Regions from separate parts of the Gracilibacillus pellucidus genome, predicted to be linked through region 2. Evidence: riboswitches for the same ligand, from Rfam matches in the RefSeq annotation. Region 2 holds a riboswitch; each other region holds the start of a gene.
What was found. A riboswitch is a leader RNA that binds a small molecule or an ion and turns the genes downstream of it on or off. The one in region 2 is predicted to bind S-adenosylmethionine.
Positions count from the first base shown of each region.

Region 1: it holds a riboswitch for S-adenosylmethionine, as region 2 does, so the genes downstream of both, SH601_RS04425 (phosphoadenylyl-sulfate reductase) here and SH601_RS12860 (methionine ABC transporter ATP-binding protein) in region 2, are expected to answer to the same signal.
Region 3: it holds a riboswitch for S-adenosylmethionine, as region 2 does, so the genes downstream of both, SH601_RS04765 (5-methyltetrahydropteroyltriglutamate--homocysteine S-methyltransferase) here and SH601_RS12860 (methionine ABC transporter ATP-binding protein) in region 2, are expected to answer to the same signal.

Region 1 covers NZ_JAWZSR010000002.1:219,914-224,299, reverse strand. The annotation lists gene cysI (assimilatory sulfite reductase (NADPH) hemoprotein subunit) at 1-284, opposite strand, end outside; gene SH601_RS04430 (assimilatory sulfite reductase (NADPH) flavoprotein subunit) at 297-2,096, opposite strand; gene SH601_RS04425 (phosphoadenylyl-sulfate reductase) at 2,155-2,883, opposite strand; SAM riboswitch class I at 2,957-3,072, opposite strand; gene SH601_RS04420 (aldo/keto reductase family protein) at 3,336-4,280, opposite strand.
Region 2 covers NZ_JAWZSR010000007.1:150,282-154,667, reverse strand. The annotation lists gene SH601_RS12865 (PTS sugar transporter) at 1-1,230, opposite strand, end outside; SAM riboswitch class I at 1,422-1,528, shown strand; gene SH601_RS12860 (methionine ABC transporter ATP-binding protein) at 1,614-2,639, shown strand; gene SH601_RS12855 (methionine ABC transporter permease) at 2,632-3,300, shown strand; gene SH601_RS12850 (MetQ/NlpA family ABC transporter substrate-binding protein) at 3,328-4,176, shown strand; gene SH601_RS12845 (SLAP domain-containing protein) at 4,297-4,386, shown strand, end outside.
Region 3 covers NZ_JAWZSR010000002.1:295,535-299,920, reverse strand. The annotation lists gene SH601_RS04775 (glycoside hydrolase family 32 protein) at 1-1,094, shown strand, start outside; gene SH601_RS04770 (oligosaccharide MFS transporter) at 1,127-2,365, shown strand; SAM riboswitch class I at 2,425-2,527, shown strand; gene SH601_RS04765 (5-methyltetrahydropteroyltriglutamate--homocysteine S-methyltransferase) at 2,603-3,709, shown strand; gene pssA (CDP-diacylglycerol--serine O-phosphatidyltransferase) at 3,889-4,386, opposite strand, start outside.

The DNA of each region.
Region 1 (4,386 bases), on a different contig from region 2:
AAGTCGTCTGTTGCAAGCCATTGCTCAGGTGTTGCGACACCACCAGGGATAGCAATTCGTAGCATAAATTGATAAGCAGGCTCTAATTTTTGTTTTCGGCGTTCATCACGAATATCCCGATCATCTTGTTGATAGCTGCCGTGGAATTTTAATAATTTCGTATCATCTTCTGATATAGCAGCGGTTATCGGATCATCTAAACCTTCTTGAATCGTACCTCTCAAATAACGACTTTCATCTTTCAGTTTTTCCATTGGATCAAGTTTCTTCGGATCATTTACCATATGTCATCCCCCTTAATACACATCGCGTTGATATCTTTTTTCGTGTTTTAATTGATTGATATATTCTTTTGCTTCTTCTTCGCTAAGGTTACCTTCTTGGCTGATGATAGAAATCAATGTATCATGTACGTCTTTTGCCATTCTCTTTTCATCTCCACAAACATAAAGGTGTGCACCAGCTTCTAGCCATTCAAATAGTTCTTTTGCTTTTTCCTGCATACGATGTTGTACATATACCTTTTCATCTGTATCTCTGGAGAAGGCAACGTCCATCTTCGTTAAATAGCCTTGCTGTATCCATCTTTGCCAATCTACTTGGTAAAGGAAGTCCGTCCGGAAATGCTGATCACCGAAGAAGAGCCATGTTTTCCCTTTTAATTCAAGTTCTTCACGTTCTTCAATATACCCTCTAAACGGTGCTACGCCTGTTCCAGGTCCGATCATAATAACTGGTGTCGCCTCATCCATCGGGAATTTAAAGTTTGGATTTTTGTGTACATAAACATTGAGCTGATCTCCAGGTTTAATTCGGTCAGAGATTTCACCTGAACATACACCACTTCGATCTCGACCATGTGCCTGATATTTTACAGTTGCAACGGTTAAATGCACTTCATCTGGGTTTGCTTGATAGCTGCTTGAAATCGAGTATTGTCTAGCTGGAATTTTTCGCATGAAATGCATAATAGTTGTCGGGTCCAATTGTTCTGGTGGGTAATCAATGATTAAATCTAAGAGATCTCGACCATCAATATATGCTTTTACTTCGTCAGAATTTTGTACTAATTGTTGTAATTTTTCATTTTGGAAATAGGTGCTTGCTTTCTCCAATGATCCTTTTGTTAGTCTAGTAATCTCGAAAATGGATGTTAAGGCTTCCTGCACGGAACGGATTTCCCCTTGTTTATTAATAGGGATAGTCTGTTCAGGATTCCACTTCAATTCTTCGATAATAGCTGCTACAAGGGCTGGATCGTTTTTAGGATTAATTGCTAAACAATCACCAGGTTCATATTGGAAATTAGATCCTTCTAGTGAAATTTCGATATGTCTTGTTTCTTTGTTAGACCCTTTTCCACTAAGTACAATATTTTCTAGTACTTCAGCAGTGTATGGATTGCTTTTTGAAAAAGTTTGTTCAGTAGGTGTTACAGTAGTTGTTGGAGCATTCGTAGCACCTGCATCTTTTTGTAAAGTGGCGATTACTTCTTTTGCCCATTCTTCTGCTAATTCTTCATAATCAACGTCACAATCAACGCGTGGGTGAATTCTCGTAGCACCTAATTCTTCTAATCGTTTATCAAAGTCTTTACCTGTTTGGCAAAAGAATTCATACGACTCATCTCCAAGTGATAAAACAGAGAAATTCACATTGTCGAGTTTTGGAGCCTTACGACCGTGTAAGAACTCATGGAATTCAATGGCATTATCAGGTGGATCTCCTTCGCCGTGTGTAGCCGTAATAATAAGTAAATCTTCTACTTCTTTTAATTTTTTTGGTTTAAAATCGTCCATGCAAGATACGGTAACATCACGATTAATCTCTTTTAGCTGAGTCGATAATTGTTCTGCTAATGCTTGGCTATTACCTGTTTCGGACCCAAATAAAATAGTGACGGTACGAGTGCTTGTTTGAACAGGCTCCTTAGTTTCTACTGTTGGTGTTGGTGGTACTACGTTTGTTACTCCCTGTGAAGCAGCTAGATACCCTGCTAGCCAGTTTTTTTGTGCATCAGTTAAAGTTGGGAGAATTTGATTTAGTATTTCCGTCTGCTTTTCATCAAACGGACTGTTTACCACTTGTAATGTCAATATATTCACCTCTTTTAATTATTCCGATAGTTTTACTCGAGTTTAAGCGTAAAAAAATTTAATTGGATGTTGGTGGTGCCACATGTAAACCACATTCTGTTTTTTGAGAATTGGCCCATCTTCCTGAACGCTCGTCACTTGCATCTGTGACAGGTGATGTACACGGAACACAACCAATACTTGGATAATTTTGATCATGTAGTTTATTGTATGGTAATTGGTGCTTCTCAATATAATCCCATACATCATCCCAAGACCAATGAATTAAAGGGCAAACCTTAATTGATTGAAAGCGTTCGTCTTTGTTCAAAAAATCGGTATTCGCTCTAGTGGGTGATTGCGCTCTTCTTAAACCAGATATCCATGCAGTCGCTCCGCTAAGTGCTTCTTCCAATGGTTTTACTTTGCGGATATAGCAACATTGATCTGGTTTCCTACTCCATAAGGCAGCTCCGTGTTTTTCGCGTTGTTCATCAACAGTCAGTTCAGGCTGCTTCATTTCGATAGATAATAGTGGATAGCGCTCCTTCACTTCGTCAATCAAATCATAGGTTTCTTGAAAATGTAAACCAGTGTCTAAAAATACTAAACTAGCATCAGGCTTAACACGCGCAATCATATCAATCAAAACCATACTTTCTGCTCCAAAGCTACAAGCATAGACTAAGGAATCTCCGTATGTTTGATAGGCCCATTCTAAAATCTTTTCTGCTCCTTTTGTCGGGTCATCAGGACTTGGGGTCTCATTATTGAGCGGACTATCATAGTACGTTTCATAAGTCAGCATGAATATTTGCTCCTCCTTATTAAAAAGCCTTCTTACCAAGGTGATAAGAAGGCGAATAATCTAAGTTAATTCCTTCTCATCTTTCGGTTCAGCATATGCTGTTTCCGCAGGATTTGGCACAGTATTACGATTTAAGAACCTGTTGCCGAGGATTCACAGGGCCTGCCCCTCCACCTCTCTGGATAAGAATTGCATTTAAGTCTTTTGTTACTACTATAGTAAACAGTAGAAATAGTAAAGTCAATAACTTTAAGAAAAAAATGTAAAAATTAATACCAAGTTACTAGGTTTTAATTAAAACCCGAGCTAATATGAAAAAAAGTAACGAAATTTCAGGGTTTGCAATCGAAATATCGTTACTTTTTTGTTTATCACGGTGTAAATGTCCATAAACCTTTCGAGTATAATGAAAAGGAGTTACGGCCAATAGCCTTCACAGATGGAAGTTAATTTCATGCTTTTAATATATTCTCGATTTCTTCAATGGTTCCTGGTGCTAATTTTACGCCAGAAGCTTTAGCATTTTCTTCAATTTGTTCGGGTCTGCTTGCACCAATTAACGCACTAGAAACGTTATCCTGACGTAGTATCCAAGCAATTGCCAATTGAGTTAATGAAAGATTTTCGTTAGCTGCGATACCTTGAAGAGCTTCAACACGTTCTAAGTTTTGCTCTGTTAGAATACGAGATAAATCTAAATTTTCTTGGGCTGCGCGACTACCTGAAGGAATTGCTTCACCTTTTTTGTACTTACCAGTTAATACACCTTGAGCAAGAGGAGAGAAGACAACTTGACCAATACCATGTTTATCACTAACAGGGATGATTTCATCCTCAATATAGCGGTGAAGCATACTATAATTTGGTTGGTTGACGACAATTCGATCTAGTAGTTTCTTATCAGCTAAATGAACGGCTTCTGAAATTTGTTCGGCAGTCCATTCACTAACGCCGATATATAAGATTTTACCTTGTCGAACAAGGTCATCTAAGGCACGTAATGTTTCTTCTAATGGTGTATCTTGGTGGTAACGGTGGCAATAGTAGATGTCGACATAATCTAAACCAAGTCTTTGTAAGCTTGCATTACATTGCTCTGTAATGTGTTTGCGTGAAAGACCACGGTCATTAGGCCCATCGCCCATATCACCAAATACTTTAGTGGCAAGGACATAAGAGCTTCGTGGATATTTTTTCAATGCTTTTCCAACAATTTTTTCTGCTTCCCCACGCATATAGACGTTTGCTGTATCAAAAAAGTTAATACCTAGGTCATATGCCTTATCAATCGATGCTTCTGCTTTTTGTTCTTCTACATAGCCACCATATGTAAGCCAGCTACCTAAACTAATTTCACTAACTTTTAAACCAGTGTTACCTAAACGACGATACTCCATCAAAAAAACCTCCTTATATTATTAAGCGTTTACACAATTATAAAAGAATACTAGATAAGAATCGAATGATTTGTTTGGGATTTAATCAATCTTCGTAGTATTACTT
Region 2 (4,386 bases):
ATTAGCTAAATTAATTCCAGCTGCAACCATCACTAGCCCAACCATATCAACTGCACCTAAGAAGCTATTCCCTGTTCGTTCCATCTCTAGTAAAACGATTGGCAATATCGCTGCATGATACACTCCTCCAATTATTGCTGGCCAGATAAGTACACCTGCAATTGCACCTGCTAAAATAGGATTGAAGGCAACAGCTGTTTCAATCAATTCTTTAATCCCATCGCCGATAAATAAAGCTATCGGAGCAATGAAATAATAAACTAACAATCCTGCTATTAAACCCGCAACACCACCTGCAGCAATATTAACCGTAGTCATCGGAAAACGCCACTCAACGAATTTTCCAAATAAGAAACGAACAAGTAATCCTGCTAAAATACCAGCAATCATCCCACCGATAATTCCACCATCAATTGCGAGCACTCCTGCTATTACGCCCGCAACGATTGATACTTCATCTAATTCTGATACTTGTTTTGCTGCTATTACTGCAATCATAACCGGCAGCGCCCCAATTAATAAATCAAACACATCACCCAAAGGATCGAAACCCGGTATTTTACTTAACGCTAATACTAGCGCCATCGCAATAAAACCAGGTAAAGCAGACATCATAATTCCTCTAATATTAATATTTTTCAAGCCTGTTCCCGTTGTCATGTGCTCATCATGTTTACCAAGAATTGGTTTATATGAAATAGCTAACTTTTTACTTAAAGCAGTAACAAAGGAAACCGCTCGTGTACGGTTAGTTGTACCTGTCGTACCTGAAGTGGAAATAACGTTAGCTCCCTTACTAGCGATATGTGCCATCGACGTACCACCGGTTCCAACGATTGGTATCTGCCCTCTTACCGCAGCATCGATCACTTGTTTATTCGTTTCCTCTGGATCACCACTCAATACAATTAAACCATCTACATTACCTTGGTCTATTTTTTCAGCAATCTTCGTATCTAGTAATTTTGCTTCTTGATTAATCCCTATCAAGCGCTCCTTATTACTTTTAACAAAATTGCCCTCTTCATCTATCGCCCATAATCTAGCATTTGTTTTATTTTCTTTTGCATTATCCATTGATTCATCAGCACCGATAAATTGCACAGCGGTTATTTCTAATCCTGCGCTGTCAGCTTGTATCCTAATCTCTTCAAGTAACCTGTCTGGATCTTTCCCACCTAAATTAAATAGATTCCCCCCACTACTTCCTACAATGATGATATTCTTCATAGCTATTTCCCCCACGGATGAAATGTATTTCTATTTTTGAAAGTCTGTTTTCTATTATAGACTACATCGTTTTATCACGCTAGTGTGATAAAGTATTTTCTCTTTATTCTGAATAATTTAACTTTTTGATTATGAATTGACGAATATTTCGTATAATGATATGATATAATGCATAAAAATGTATACGAAATCTCTTATCAAGAGTGGTGGAGGGACTGGCCCTATGAAACCCGGCAACCGTCAGCAAAACTGACAGGTGCTAATTCCATCAAGGCTTATACGCTTTGAAAGATGAGAGGACAATTGACTTAGTATCCCTTCTGTCCTCTTGAACAGAAGGGATTTTTTATAGGTATAATACCTACACAGAGAGGAGTGTTAACATGATTCGTATTAAACATTTATCGAAACGTTATAAGACGAAAAATCAAGAAGTTCAAGCCGTTGATAATGTTTCACTTGATATAGCCAAAGGCGAAATCTTCGGCGTGATTGGGTACAGTGGTGCTGGGAAAAGTACGTTTGTCCGACTGATCAATCGTTTAGAAGAACCGACAGACGGTTCAATCCTGATTCATGATAAAGATATTACCAAAATGCCAAGCAATCAGTTAAGAGAGAAACGACAAAAGATTGGTATGATCTTTCAGCATTTCAACTTATTATGGTCTCGTACTGTTTATGACAATATCGCGTTTCCATTAGAAATTGCTGGGGTGCCGAAGTCCAAGCGAAAAGAAAAGGTATTGGAATTAATTAATCTTGTCGGACTTGCTGGTAAGGAGAACGCTTATCCTTCACAATTAAGTGGTGGTCAAAAGCAACGGGTTGGTATTGCAAGAGCATTGGCTAATGACCCAGAAGTTTTATTGTGTGACGAAGCAACTTCCGCACTTGACCCAGAAACGACCGATGATATTTTAGATTTACTCGTTTCCATTAACAAGAAACTCGGACTTACAATCATTTTGATTACGCACGAAATGAATGTTATTCAAAAAATCTGTCATCGTGTTGCCGTTATGGAAAATGGAAAAGTTGTAGAAACTGGCGAGGTACTCGACGTTTTCGTAAAACCAACATCTAAAACAACAAAACGATTTGTACAGCAGCTTAATCCATTAGAACATGAAAAAGATAACTTAGCTGCATTTATCAATGACCGTGAAGATAGTGAAGTAGTCAAACTACACTTTATCGGTGACCGGGCAAAACGAGCACTTATTAGTGAAGTAGCAAAAACATTCGATGTAGAAATTAACATCTTACAAGGTTCTGTTACACCGACACAAGAAGGAGCTTACGGTACATTATTTGTCGAATTAATCGGTGAGAATAGCGTGTTACAAGAAACAATTGACTATATGAAAAACACCGGTGTGGAAGTTGAGGTGTTAAGAAATGTTTGAAACATTATTTCCTAATGTTGTAATGGAAGATATGTGGGTTGCAACACTTGAAACATTGTACATGACAATTATTGCTGGTATTGGCACTTTTGTGTTAGGTATTCTCCTCGGATTGTTATTATTTCTTACTGACCAAGGTAATTTATGGGAGAATAAATTCATTAATTTTATTACAGGGCTTGTTGTCAATGTGTTTCGTGCCATACCATTTATCATACTAATCTTATTGCTATTCCCGTTCACTGATTTCCTAATGGGAACTATTCGTGGCTGGAAAGCTGCATTACCTGCATTGATTATCGGTGCTGCTCCATTTTATGCTCGCCTTGTCGAGATTGGTCTAAAAGAGGTCGACAAAGGGGTAATCGAAGCAGCTAAATCGATGGGTGCCAAAGCATCTACTATTATTTTCAAGGTTCTCTTACCAGAATCAATGCCTGCAATTATCTCTGGTATTACCGTTACAACCATTTCATTAGTTGGTTACACAGCAATGGCAGGTGTAATCGGAGCTGGCGGTTTAGGTGACTTAGCTTATATGAAAGGTTTCCAAAGCTGGAATTTTGATGTAGTATTTGTATGTACTGTGTTCATTGTTATACTTGTATTTATTTTTCAATTTATTGGGGACATGCTATCCAAAGCGATAGATAAAAGATAAAAGTGATTCATGAAAGGATGACAAACGATGAAAAAACTATTAGCTGTATTGTTTACAACATTATTACTGTTTGTTCTAGCGGCCTGCGGGACTTCTGAAGAGGAAGAAAGTTCTAATAATGAAGGAGAAACTTCAGGTGATTTAACAGAAATTGTCGTTGGTGCTTCTGCTGTACCACACACAGAAATCCTTGAAAAGGCTGTTCCATTATTAAAAGAAGAAGGTATTGACCTACAAATCGAAACATACCAAGATTTTGTCCTACCTAACCAGGATTTGGATAGTGGTCTAATAGATGCTAACTATTATCAACATATACCTTTCTTAGAAAATGAAAGAAATGAAAAAGGTTATGACTTCGCTAACCTTGGTGGAATTCATATTGAACCAATCGGTATTTATTCTAAAGGCATTGAAAGTATAGATGATATTGAAGAAGGTACTGTATTTATCATGAGTCGTAATACTCCTGAACATGGTCGTATCTTATCATTACTTCAGGAAGCAGATTTAATCACACTAGATGAAAATGTGAATCCTGATGATGCTACGGTAGATGATGTTGTTGATAATCCATTAGATTTAGAATTTGAAACAAGAATTGAGCCAGCATTCCTAACACAAAACTACGAAAGAGAAGAAGATGCACTTGTTGCTATCAACACAAACTATGCTATTGAGTTTGGCCTTGTTCCAACAGAAGATGCATTAATTCTTGAAGAATCTGATTCACCATATGCTAACTTAATTGTTGCACGCTCAGAAGATGAAGATAATGAAGCATTACACAAACTTGTGGAAGTTTTACGTTCAGAAGAAATCCAAACGTTTATGGAAGAAGAATATAACGGTGCTATTATTCCTGTTAATGAATAAGCTAAGAATGTAGCGTAAAGGTCGAACGAATCTGTTCGGCCTTTTTCTTTTACACTGTTTTTTCTTCATATTATAGCCTTCCCATTATTTACTGATATAATGATGATTGGAGGTGTATTCATGCAAAAGTTATTTTTTGAAGATGCGTGGGACAGAACGATTAGTAAAGAAGATCGTTTAAACATAAAGAAGGTTTTTGAACAAACTAAA
Region 3 (4,386 bases), on a different contig from region 2:
AGCAACAAAGTATTGCTTACAGCTCAGACAAAGGACGAACATGGAAAAAATATATTGGTAATCCGGTAATTGAAAATACAACTATTAAAGATTTTCGTGATCCAAAGGTGTTTTGGCATAAGGAAACGGAAAAATGGATGATGGTTTTGGCTTGTGGCGATCATATTCAAATTTATGGTTCTCCTAATCTCATTGATTGGGAGTACTTATCTTCGTTTGGTAAGGAATATCCATCACATGAAGGTGTTTGGGAATGCCCTGACTTAGTTTGTTTACCAATTGAAGGAACGGACGATAGTATATGGGTTCTCATTGTAAGCATGAATGAAGGTGGACCGAATGGTGGTTCAGCTGTTCAATATTTTACTGGTTCATTTGATGGCATATTCTTTCGTCCTAATGAACAAGCAGAAGATCCTGTAAAATGGGCGGATGAAGGAAAAGATTTTTATGCAGCGATAACGTGGGATAATACGGCAAAGACATATTGGATAGGTTGGATGAATAACTGGGAATATGCCGGGGAAGTACCTGTATCTCCTTGGAGAAGTTCTATGAGTCTGGTTAGGACACTTACTGTTCAGCAGGTGAAAGGAGATTACCTATTAAAGCAAACCCCTGTCATACCTGAGAATCAACAGAAACAGTTGCAGGAGGAACCATTTACTGTACAACCATCCGCTTATTTGGAATATGAAATAAAGCTTCCTGTCACAATTAATGTAGAGACTAAAGAGATTCCCAATAGTGGCCAATGGGGATTCCGATTAATTAGTGATCAGGAAGAAATATTTACTTTTCACTTTGATCAAGAAAAGGATGTATATTTCTTTTCTCGCACTGCTGGAATTCTTGATTTTTCTAAGGACTTTTCTAAGGAAATCACAGGGTCTTTGAAAGGGCAGAAGGTGAAGAATATTTTTAGTATTCTTGATCAATCATCTGTTGAGATTTTTGTGAATGATGGATTAAGTGTTTCTACTAATCTATTTTATCCAAGAGGAAGCATAGAAAAAATGCAATTATACACAGAAAAAGAGGAAGTACCTTTTAACGGCTTGAGCTTGGAAGAATATCAATCTATTTGGAAGTGACTACATTGAATAAGTGAGAGGAGCTAATCACAATGGATTTTTTAAAGAATACTAAGTATTGGTTTTCATCTGGTTACTTGTTTTTGTTCTTTATCACATGGTCTATATGGTGGTCCTTTTATTCTATCTGGTTAAATAACAGTTTAGGTTTAACAGGGGCACAAGTAGGAACCATATATTCCTTTAATTCTTTCTTTTCTTTGTTTTTCATGATCATTTATGGATATTTACAAGATAAGTTGGGCACTAAGAAAAACCTAGTCTGGTTTCAAAGTCTTATTCTAGTATTGATTGCTCCATTTGTTATTTATGTTTATGAACCATTATTATTAAGTAATTTTTACTTAGGTGCTATACTAGGTGCCATTTATTTAGGGGCAGGCTTTGTTGCGGGAGCAGGTTTTCTAGAGTCATATACGGAAAAGATAAGTCGTAAATATAATTTTGAGTTTGGAAAGGCTAGAATGTGGGGGTCATTGGGCTATGCTGTAGCCGCGATTGGTGCAGGTGCATTAATGAGCATCAATCCCCATATTAATTTTTGGATTGCATCTTTCACAGGGGTTATGTTTTTACTACTGAATATGTTTTTTAAAGTGGAAGTTTCTAAGACAGAAGAAAAAAGTGTATCCAATGTTTCGATGAAGGATATACGTTATTTATTCTCTAGTAAGATATTTTGGTATCTTATCATTTATTTATTTGGTACAGTTTGCATTTACACAGTGTATGATCAACAGCTATTTCCTGTTTATTTTGTAAGCCTATTCACTGATCAAGCTCAGGGTAATACTGTTTATGGGATTTTAAATTCGGTCCAAGTATTTGTAGAGGCTTTGTTTTTATTCTTAGCGCCTTTCATAGTCAATAAAATCGGTATTAAACAATCTTTAGTTTTTGCTGGTTCTATTATGGCTTTTCGTATCGTGGGCTCTGCAGTTGTTACAGGAGGGTTTGGCATTTCATTTATGAAAATGTTACATGCTGTAGAATTACCAATTCTATTAATTGCTGTATTTAAGTATATATCAGTTAACTTTGATGCAAGATTATCTGCCACGGTATATTTGATAGGATTTAAGGTTTCAAGTGAGATTGGTGTTATCATTTTCTCTGCACTGGTCGGCTGGATTTATGATCTGACTAATTATCAAACAACATTTTATATTTTAGGTGGGATTGTCGTACTGTTTGTTATGTTATCTATATTTACTTTAAAGAATAATAAAGTAAAAAAAGTACAAAAGGAAGAAGTAGTAGTGCCTTCATAATTTACATCATGAGTTGACAGAATTGCCAAATAATTATATCCTTATGTAATAATTGTATATTCTTATCAAGAGAGGTGGAGGGACTGGCCCTAGGAAACCTCGGCAGCGGACTTACTAGAAGTACTGTGCCAATTCCAGCAGCAATTTGCTTACAGATAAGAAGAGAGAATCGTTAGATATATCAAATCCTCTTCTTATCTGTAAGAAGGGGATTTTTTATTATAGAGGAGGATTACGATGGTAAAGACAGTATTTAAGGCAGATCATGTAGGGAGTCTACTAAGAACAGAAGCGATTAAAGAAGCGAGAAAAGCATATGCAGAAGGTAAACTAGATAAAGTTAGCCTGAAACAAGTGGAAGATGAAGAAATTGAGAAATTAGTACAAAAAGAGATAGAAGTAGGCTTGAAGTCTATTACAGACGGGGAGTTTAGACGTTCCTGGTGGCATTTAGATTTCCTTGCTGGGTTACACGGCGTTGAGCTGTTTGAGACAGAATATATTAGCAATTTTAAGGGAGCAAAGACGAAAAATCAGGCCATTAAAGTGGTTGATAAAATTGATTTTTCTGGACATGAGATGGTAGACCACTTTACCTTTTTAAAAGAAGCGGTTGAAAAATATGGTGACGGTAGTCAAGTGGCTAAATTCTCTATTCCAAGTCCGAATATGTTATTTACTAGAATTCAAGGAGACGAATACTATAACGGTGATGACGAGCAGTTCTTCCAGGATACAGTCGCAGCATACCAAAAAGCAATTCAAGCATTTTATGATGCAGGCTGCCGTTATTTACAATTAGATGATACATCTTGGATCGATTTTGTATCAGATGAGCGCATTGAAGCAGTTGTGGAGAAAAATCAAATGAGCGTTGACGATATTATTGAAAAAAGAGTGCAGTGCTTAAATGAGGCGATTGCGAAGAAACCTAGTGATATGCTGATAACCATGCACATTTGTCGAGGTAACTTCCGTTCTACTTACATAACAAGTGGTGGATATAACCATATATCAGACGCAATTTTCGCGAAGTTAAAGGTTGATGGCCTATTTTTAGAGTATGATGATGATCGTTCTGGTGATTTTACACCTCTAGAAGGCTTTACTCGTGATAACCAAACGGTTGTATTGGGATTACTTACGTCTAAGTTCCCCGATCTGGAGGATCCGGAAAAAATCAAGGCCCGAATCAAAGAAGCTAGTCAATCAATTCCATTAGCAAACTTAGCATTGAGTCCGCAATGTGGTTTTGCAAGTACAGAGGAAGGAAACAAGCTAACAGAAGAAGAACAGTGGAACAAAATTCGTCATTTAGTTGAAATCGCAGAGAATGTTTGGTAAACATGTGATAAATAAAGGACTTGGCATCATGCCAAGTCCTTTATAATTATCGCCGATCTCGAATAACTTTTAAGCGATAAGAAATATAGATTAAATAGACGATTGTTAATAATAATGCGAATCTAGAGATCTTATCAAAGATTAATAGAACGATTCCGGTAAGGATAACGGCAATCGTTTTATTGCTTGGAAATGATACTTGTTTTAAAGCTAGGAATTTTCCACGTGCTAACCATCAAGTAGCTTAGTATACAGATAATCACAATATTCCCGATAGCAGATATATGTGCATGAAATAGAGTGGAGAATGCTAGTAATCCACCAGCTGCTGTAATCGGTACCCCGGAAAAGTGTGACAGATCTTCAGACGTATCCACATTAAATCGTGCTAAGCGGTAACCACCACATAAGATAAATAGACCTGTTAAGACAAAATCAAGCATGCCTCCCTCGATTGCGTTTGTATACGCAAAAAGTATCGTCGGTGCAATACCGAATGTAACGATATCTGCAAGCGAATCTAATTGTTTTCCTATTTCACTTTTTACATTTAATCGCCGTGCGACTCTGCCGTCTAAGGCATCTAAGAGCATTCCGATAAGAATCAATGCCGCAGCACTTCGATAATAATGATGAACAGTAAAACCCATGGATAAAAAACCACAGTACATGTTACC